2 regions of the Humibacter ginsengisoli genome follow, and region 2 is predicted to be linked to the other one. Evidence: predicted binding sites of a transcription regulator. Region 2 holds the regulator's gene; the other holds the start of a gene.

Region 1 (4,412 bases), on a different contig from region 2:
TCTTCGGCTTGACCTTGCGGATCTTGACGACGCGTCCGGACTCGGCCACCTCGTTGACGCCCTCGAACGCGTTGCGCGCGGACACCCGATTGCGCTTGGAGATCGCGAAGATCAGCACGATCACGCCGACCGCGATGATGAGATCGATCACCACTCCGACGAACCCGAGCAGTCCGATGAGCGCCGTGATCGCGCCGACGACGGCCGCGGCGGGCAGCGTCATGAGCCAGCCGAGACCGATACGCCCGGCCGTGCCCCACCGCACGCTGGAGCCCCTTCTGCCGAGGCCGGATCCGATCACCGATCCGGATGCCACCTGTGTAGTCGAGAGCGCGAACCCGAGGTGCGAGGAGGCGAGGATGGTCGCCGCGGTGCTGGTCTCCGCCGCGAAGCCCTGCGCCGGCTTCACATCCGTGAGGCCCTTGCCCAGGGTGCGGATGATGCGCCATCCGCCGGTGTAGGTGCCGACGCCGATGGCCAGCGCACAGGCCGCGATGACGAGCACGGGAGGATTCGAACCCGGCGCGAGCGCACCCGCCGAGATGAGCACGAGCGTGATGACGCCCATCGTCTTCTGTGCGTCGTTGGTGCCGTGGGCGAGCGCCACGAGCGACGACGAGAAGATCTGGCCGAACCGGAACCCGGCGCGACCGTCGGGCAGACGGTCGTACCGGCGCGTGATCGCATAGGCCAACCGGGTGGCGCAAAAAGCCACGAGGCCCGCGATGATCGGGGAAAGCACGGCCGGCAGGATGACCTTGTCGAGCAGCACGACGTAGTCGACCGACCCGAAACCGGCGCCGACGATCGCGGCACCGATCAGTCCGCCGAAGAGTGCGTGGCTGGAGCTGGAGGGAAGGCCGTAGAGCCAGGTGACGAGATTCCAGATGATGGCGCCGACGAGCCCGGCGAAAATCATCGTCGGTGTGATCAGAACACCGCCGTGGCCCTCGTTGATGAGGCCGTTCGAGATGGTCTTCGCCACCGCCGTGGAGAGGAACGCCCCCACCAGGTTGAGCACGGCGGCGAGCGCGACCGCGATCTTCGGCCGCATCGCGCCGGTCGCGATCGGCGTCGCCATGGCGTTCGCCGTGTCGTGGAAGCCGTTGGTGAAATCGAAGAAGAGTGCCAGCGCGATCACCAGCACGACGATCAGGGTGAGGTCCACCGACGTCTTTCTCGAATAGCGGGCACGGGCACGGCCTCCCGCTTCCCCGGCGAGCCGGAGGCGGCGCAACGGCGACGTTCATCCGTGGTGCACCGTGCGTTAAGGACCACGTCGATCGTCACATGTGGCGGTGGCACGGTCAACTCGACGAGGGGAGCCCGCGGATATCACCGCGATCGCCGGTGCTGCGAGAGGTGCTGCAGAACGTGCTCCCCGAACTCGTCATCACGATGGCGATGACCGTATGCGCCCTGTGGCGGGAATCACGCCCGCGGCGCTCGCGGACGCCTGAGCGCCCGCCCGATCAGGTCGCAGCGTCCGCCGTCGCCTGTGCGATGAGGGCGAGCACCGCGTGTGCGTACGCCGTCTCTGCCTCCGCCGCAGCGAAACGTGTGTGCGCGCCGTCGCGAGCGGTCTCGACGACGTAGTCACCGGCATCCGTGCGGTTCAGCGCCACGAACGTGCCGCCGAGGAGACCACGGAGCTGATCCTCACGCGGCAGCCACACCGCGTTCTCGACCGCGACCGAGTCGAGCGCCCACTCCGTCGTGCCGTTGAAGCCGAGGATCGTGCCGGTGTCGAACTCATGTGCCTCGATCGTCATGTCGCTCACGGTGAACGTCTCGCCGTCGAACTCGCCCGAGTCGATGGCGAAGACGTCGCCGGATGCCGGATGCCACACCAGTCCGTGGTCTCGCAGCTCGCGTGCCAACTCGGTCGTGATCATCCCGCCATTATGCGTCGCGGGCACCGAGTGGGCGTGCCGGGACGAGCTCTGCGAGCAGGCACACCTCGAGCGGCTCAGGCAGCACCCAGGTGCGCACCCTCCCGAGTTCGTATCCCGATTCGGCTGCCAGCACTCTCAGCGCCTCCTCGGTGCCGACCCGTGCGTGCAGCTCGTCGTGCGTGCCGTGCGGGCGCCGCTCGGCGCCGCGGCTCACCGCCTCGGCGACCTCGGGCACATCGCGCACGTCGCCCGTGCGGAACACCCCCACCACGACACGCCCATCCGGCGCGAGCGCGTTGCGCCATGATCGCAGCGCATCCACCGGGCTGGGCAGCAGGTGCAGCGCGGTGACACACGTGATCAGATCGAACTGCTCTCCGCCGACGTCGGGCGCGATCGAGGCGTCGCCCTCGATCAGTTGCGCGCCGGGCAGGTGCTCACGGGCGATCTCGAGCATGCCGCGAGACAGGTCGACACCGACCTTGCGGATGCCCGCCTCCGGCAACGCCCGCAGAACGAGCCCGGTGCCGGTCGCCATGTCGAGCACGCTGCGCACACCGTCGGTTCCGGCGAACTGAGCGACCGCCTCGGCGAGAGCCGTGTGGAACTCGGACTCGTCGTAGTGGCCCGCACGCTCGTCGAAGCGGCGTGCGATCTCTTCGGGGCTCTCGGCTGCGCGCATCCCTCCATTGTGGTCCCGGCCGGTGCCTCACCCGCGTTCGCCCAGAGCAGACGCGGCGGGAAGAACTCACCGTTGGCACTCTCCACTGCAGAGTGCTAATCTGACCGTAGTTGAGCCTAAGCGGCTCAACTTTGAAACCATCGTGGATCGACCCATGGAGGAGTAGAGATGGCAACCAACTACGACCCGTTCCGCGAACTCGACCGACTGGCCGGCGCCATGTTCGGCGGCGGGCAGGGGCCGCGGCTGATGCCGATGGACCTGTACCGCGACGGCGACACCTACGTGCTGAACGCCGACCTGCCCGGCATCGACCCCGGCTCGGTGGACATCGACGTCGACGGCCAGCTGCTGACGATCCGCGCCGAGCGCACGCTGTCGAGCGGTGAGGGCGTGAAGTGGATCACGCGCGAGCGCCAGTCCGGCTCGTTCCTGCGCCAGTTGAGCCTGGGCCAGGGCCTCGACACCGACCGCATCTCCGCGAACTACGTGAACGGCGTGCTCAGCGTGACGATCCCGGTCAGCGAGAAGGCGAAGCCTCGCAAGATCGCCGTGACCAGCGGCGCCGCCACGGGCGAAGGCGACCACCCGACGGTGACGGTCGAGGAGAAGCACGAGAAGCCGATCGACGCGTGAACGTCGTGCGCACCGCACGCGTGCGCTGAGATCTGGCACGAAGGCGGGGCCGGGGACTCATCCCCCGGCCCCGCCTTCGTACGTCTCAGCTTGCTGCGGCTACTGCTCCTCGTGGTGGTTCGGGTCGCCTCCGAACAGCCGGCCGTCCGACCTGCCGAGCGCGGTGATCGCCGCGACCTCGTCGTTGGTCAGCTCGAAGCCGAAGATGTCGAAGTTCTCGTGCTGACGCTCGGCATTGCCCGACTTCGGCAGCGGCACCGATCCGAGCTGAACGTGCCAGCGCAGTACGACCTGAGCCGGAGTGACACCGTGAGAGGCGGCGGCGTCCACGATCGCCTGTTCTTTCAGTACCGGCGAGTTCTTGCCGAGCGGACTCCACGCCTCGGTCACGACGCCGTGCTCGTCGTGGAACGCTCGCAGCCGCTCCTGCGGGAAGTACGGGTGCAACTCGATCTGGTTCACCGCGGGCAGCTCTCCGGTCTCGCGCTGCAGCCTGGTGAGGAACTCCTCTGTGAAGTTGGAGACCCCGATCGTTCGCACGAGCCCGCGGTCGCGCAGTTCGATCATCGCCTTGAACGTGTCGACATAGCGGTCGACGCTCGGGTTCGGCCAGTGGATCAGGTATACATCGATCTTCTCGACGTCCAGAGCGCGCCGGGACTGCTCGAACGAGGCCATCGTCTCGTCGTACCCATGGTGCCTGCCGGGGATCTTGGTCTGCACGATGAGCTGGGCGCGCTCGAGCCCTGATGCCCGCATGCCGCGCCCGACGGCATCCTCGTTCTCGTAGTTCACGGCCGTGTCCAGCAGCCGATAGCCGGCCTCGATCGCCGACACCACCGCCTTCTCGCCCGTCTCGCCGCGCAACGGATACGTTCCGAAGCCGATCGCCGGGATGCTCGTTCCATCGTTCAACACGCGCTGCGGAATGCTCATGCAGGCAACGCTACCGACACTCCACCGCGCCGAGGCTGCCATCGACGACCCGTGGTCGCCGTCGGCGGCATCGCGCGTCTTGCGGATAGCGTGGATGCCATGCCCGATCTCGATATCGCCGCTCCCGCCGCCAAGCGGGTCCCGTTCACCCGCACACACCACGGAGACTCGGTCGAAGACCCATACGAGTGGTTGCGGGACAAGGACGACCCAGAGGTGATCGCGCACCTGGAGGCGGAGAACGCGTTCACCGAGGCAAGGAC
Region 2 (4,412 bases):
TATCGAGGTAGGTTCCGCCGACGGCTGACACCGCGGCCTTCAGGTCCGTTCCCATCTGGTCGAGCTGCGGCGGCGGGTCGTTCTGATTCCAGATCGCGCTGAAGCCGATGATCTCGGCCTTCGGCAGCGCCGCGTGCAACTCGTCGACGGCCTCGACCATGGCGGACCTCACCTCAGGTTCGGGCACGCCCAGGTCGTTGCTGCTCGCCGAAACGATCACGATCGACGGATGCGACGTGATCGCCTCGCGCACCTGCTGCAGGAAGGTCGTCCCGTCGTCGCCGACCGTGACGAAACCGTCTCCGTCGGCCGACAGGTTCGTGAGCGACCAGTCGTCGTCGTGCGCGATGATCACCGGCCACGCCTGATCGGGCCGCAGATTGTGGCCGTCCATGATGGAGTCCCCGATCGCGACGGCCGTTGAACGTCCCGCCGTCGCCGCAGCGGCCGGGGCCCCGACCGTGAGGTATCCGGCGACGGCCAACGCCACGGACGCCATGGCCAGCGCCGGCGCGATCGGCCGCTTGAACTTCATAACGATCAGGTTACGAACCCAGCTGTTGCCGCCGGCCAGAGCTGGCGATGAGGTTCCTATGAGGTGCCAGGCCAGCGTGGCCTCCACGCCATGGCCTGTGACGCGTCGCGCGTTCCACCGGAAAACGACGCCTGAGCCGCAAAGGCAGCGACACCGCTTCCGGCGGACCCTTCGGTTTCCGCTGCATCGTGCGAAGTCTCGTCACACGACGTGGGTTGCACGCATCCGCGCCTCGACGGCGGCGGCGATGACGAGCTGGCCGTCGGAGGTCGGATGCACGTCATCGGACTGCATGTAGCCCGGCTTTCCGAGCAGCGGCGTTCCGATGTCGAGGTAGGTACCTCCGACGTGCTTGACGGCGGCCTCCATGTCGTCGTTGATCTCGTCGAGCTGCTTCGGATGCTCGTTCTCGTTCCACACCGGGCTCACGGCGACGATGCGGGTGTGCGGAAGATCGTGCCGCAGCATGTTCATGGCGCTGATCATCGACGCCTGCACATCAGACTCGGGCACGCCGAGGTCATTGCTGCTGCCCGAGATGATCACCATCGACGGGTCGAGCTGAACGGCCTCCTTCACCTGGTCGGCGAAGATCGAGCCGTTGTTGCCCTTGGCGACGAAGCCCGCCCCGTTGGTCGCGAGGTTGACCAGGTGCCAGCCGTTGTAGCCGGCGATCACCTTCGGCCAGGCCTGATCGGGATCCAGCCCGTTCCCGTCCATGATCGAGTCGCCGATGGCGACGACGGTGGTGGCATCGGCCGGCTGGTCAGCGACGATCGGATGACTGCGCAAATTCGCCGAAAAAGTCGTAGCGACCACGAGTGCGGCGACGCCGAGCACGACTGCTGCGGCGCTCACGCCCAGCGCCACGGCAGCGACGGGCGTCCGTGTCATGACATCGACGCTACGACTCGAAGCTTTTGCACGCACTGCACGCTGTCATCACCGGTCGAGCGGCCGCCAGACGACCACCTGGTTGCTGCGCCGCACCCGGGTTCCGGCGCGCAGCGAGACGACCTCGCCCTCGGAGCCGGCGGCGAACACCCGGCGACCTGGCCGGTTCAGCATCTCGTCGGCGAGCGCGGTCTCCAGCTCGCGCACCCGTGCGCCGAGCCGGTTCACCTGGTTCTCGAGCTCGAGGATGCGCCGAATGCCCTCCAGGCTGACGCCCTCCGAACCGAGTCGTGCAACCTCCCGTAGCTGCACCACATCGCGCATCGAGTAGCGACGCGACCGCCCGGCCGTGCGGCGCGGGCTCACCAGTCCGAGCCGGTCGTATTGCCTCAGCGTCTGTGGATGCATGCCGGCCAGCTCGGCGGCCGCGGTGATCGCGAAGACGGGCGTCGTCTCATCCAACTCGACCATCACCGCTCACCTCCGCTCTCTTCAGAAGTCTTCCGCATTCGCTGGTTTCGACGCGCTCGACCGGCGGTGTCGACTCGAGGTCACCGCGCCGCTGCGCGCGCCTTCGCGAGCAGCTCCTCGCGCGGATTCTCGTCGGGCAGCGTGGCGTCGAACGCTTTCAGCGCATCCTCACCCTGCTTGCTCAGGTGCGATGGCACGACCACCTGCACCTCTGCGAGCAGGTCGCCCGTCGCCTTCTTGGAGGCGACGCCTCTGCCCTTCACGCGCAGCACCCTGCCGCTCGGCGTTCCGGGCGCCACCTTGAGCCGTACCGTTCCACCGTCGAGCGTCGGAACCTCGATCGTGGCGCCGAGCGTCGCCTCCGCGAACGTCACCGGCACCATGACGCGCAGGTTCAGACCCTCGCGTTCGAACACCGGATGCCTGCGCACCGTAACGGTGAGGTAGAGATCGCCGCGTTCGCCGCCATCCGGGGAAGGACGTCCCTTACCTGGCACACGGATGCGCTGCTTGTCGCTCACCCCTGCCGGAATGCGCACCTTCACGGTCTCGCCGTCCACGGTCAGGTGCACGGTCTCGCCGGTGACAGCGGTCTGGAAGTCGATGGTGGTGGATGCCGAGACATCCTGTCCACGGGTTGGGCCGCCGTAGCCCCGGAATCCGCCCGTCGACTGGCCGAAGCGCCCGTTGCCGAAGAGGCCGCCAAGCAGGTCGTCGTAGCCGGCGCCGCCCTGCTGGAATGTGTAGGACTGCCCACGGCCGCCCTGGCCGAACATGCCGCCGAAGACATCCTCGAATCCACCGGCGTTCGCGCCTCCGCCGGGTGCCGTGAACCGGGCACCGGAGCCCATGGCCCGAATCTGGTCGTACTCCTTGCGCTGCTCGTCGTCGGAGAGCACGGAGTACGCCTCGCTGATCTCCTTGAACTTCGCCTCGGCCTTGGCGTCGCCCGGGTTGGAGTCCGGGTGGTACTGGCGCGCGAGCTTGCGGTAGGTCTTCTTCAGCTCGGACTGCGAAACGTCTTTGGAGACGCCGAGCACCTTGTAGAAGTCCTTGTCGAACCAGTCCTGACTGGCCACCCGGCACCTCCTTTCTGTGTGTTCTGTTCTTGCGTGTTCGGTTGTGAACGGCGGCGTGTCATCGTTTCAGGTCGCAGTTTTCGTCATCATGTGGGCTCGAAAGCGACGAAAACTGCGACCTGAATGGAATGCGGACGCTACTGCGGGACCGCGACGACCACCTTGGCCGCCCGCACCAGCGTAGAGCCGAGCGTGTAACCCACCTCGACGACGTCGAGGACGGTCGGCTCGGTCACATCGGGCGACGGCTGCTGGAAGATCGCCTCGTGCACGTTGTGGTCGAACGCCTCGCCCGCGGCACCGAACGGCTGCAGCCCTAGCTTCTCGGAAGCCGCAGCGCGCAGCTTGCCCGCGATCGTCGCGAATGCCGTCTCGCCCTCGAGATCGCCGTGCTTCTCGGCACGGTCGATGTCGTCGAGCACGGGCAGGATCGCCTTCGCCGCGTCAGCGACGGCTCGTTCCCGCTCGACCTCTCGGTTGGCCTCGGTGCGCTTGCGGTAGTTCGCGTACTCGGCTGTCACCCGCTGCAGGTCGGCGAGCCGCTCGGCGGCCAGTTGCTCGGCGCTGGACTGGCCCGACAAGAAGTCGAGATCCGCGTCGGAGAGGGATGTCTCGACATCCGGACCCTCATAGCCCTCGCCGGTGTCGACCACCTGCTCGTGCTCGAGATCGGGATCGGAGTCACCAGATCCGGGCCGCGCGGCGGAGTCCTTCGACTCCGCCGCGTCGCCGTCCGGCCGACGAACCTCGCCCGTCTCGGGGTCGATGCGTCGCTTGTCGCGGACGACCGGCTCCTCGTGCTCGTTTGATTCGTCGTTCTTCGCCATGACTACTTCTTCTCGTCCTCGTCGTCCACGACCTCGGCGTCGACCACGTCCTCCTCGGGGTTCGGCACTTCGCCGTTGCCCGGGTCGGCCACGTTCGGGTCGCCCTGCTCGCCCTGCGCCTGAGCGGACTGGTAGATCGCCTCGCCCAGCTTCTGCTGGCTCGCGATGAGCTTGTCGTGCGCGGCCTTCACCGCGTCGTCGTCGTCACCTGCGAGAGCGGACTTGAGGGCATCCACGTCGCCCTGCACGTCGGTCTTCACGTCCGCCGGCAGCTTGTCGTCGTTGTCCTTGATGAGCTTCTCGATGGAGTAGACCATCTGCTCGGCGCTGTTGCGCACCTCGGCGGACTCGCGACGCTTCTTGTCTTCTGCGGCGTGCTCCTCGGCCTCGCGCACCATGCGCTCGATGTCGTCCTTCGGCAGCGAGGAGCCACCGGTGATCGTCATCGACTGCTCCTTGCCGGTGCCCTTGTCCTTCGCGGACACGTGAACGATTCCGTTCGCGTCGATGTCGAAGGTGACCTCGACCTGCGGGATGCCCCGCGGCGCCGGCGCGATGCCGGTCAGCTCGAACGTGCCCAGCGGCTTGTTGTCGCGGGTGAACTCG

What was found. The regulator HspR, encoded in region 2, represses chaperone genes until heat shock. The targets are predictions, from matches to a motif close to AAGTTGAGTCNNNNNGACTCAACTT.
Region 1: ACYVI5_RS02780 (Hsp20/alpha crystallin family protein) is a predicted target of HspR. The motif match lies at 2,685-2,709, and genes of this name have one in related genera.

What each region holds. Positions count from the first base shown of each region.
Region 1 is NZ_BAAGWZ010000002.1:81,559-85,970, forward strand. Features, by position in the region: gene ACYVI5_RS02765 (inorganic phosphate transporter) at 1-1,168, opposite strand, end outside; gene ACYVI5_RS02770 (hypothetical protein) at 1,473-1,895, opposite strand; gene ACYVI5_RS02775 (class I SAM-dependent methyltransferase) at 1,903-2,577, opposite strand; gene ACYVI5_RS02780 (Hsp20/alpha crystallin family protein) at 2,746-3,213, shown strand; gene ACYVI5_RS02785 (aldo/keto reductase) at 3,313-4,149, opposite strand; gene ACYVI5_RS02790 (S9 family peptidase) at 4,249-4,412, shown strand, end outside.
Region 2 is NZ_BAAGWZ010000012.1:117,602-122,013, forward strand. Features, by position in the region: gene ACYVI5_RS17595 (SGNH/GDSL hydrolase family protein) at 1-535, opposite strand, end outside; gene ACYVI5_RS17600 (SGNH/GDSL hydrolase family protein) at 737-1,429, opposite strand; gene ACYVI5_RS17605 (heat shock protein transcriptional repressor HspR) at 1,478-1,900, opposite strand; gene ACYVI5_RS17610 (molecular chaperone DnaJ) at 1,981-2,979, opposite strand; gene ACYVI5_RS17615 (nucleotide exchange factor GrpE) at 3,117-3,806, opposite strand; gene dnaK (molecular chaperone DnaK) at 3,809-4,412, opposite strand, start outside.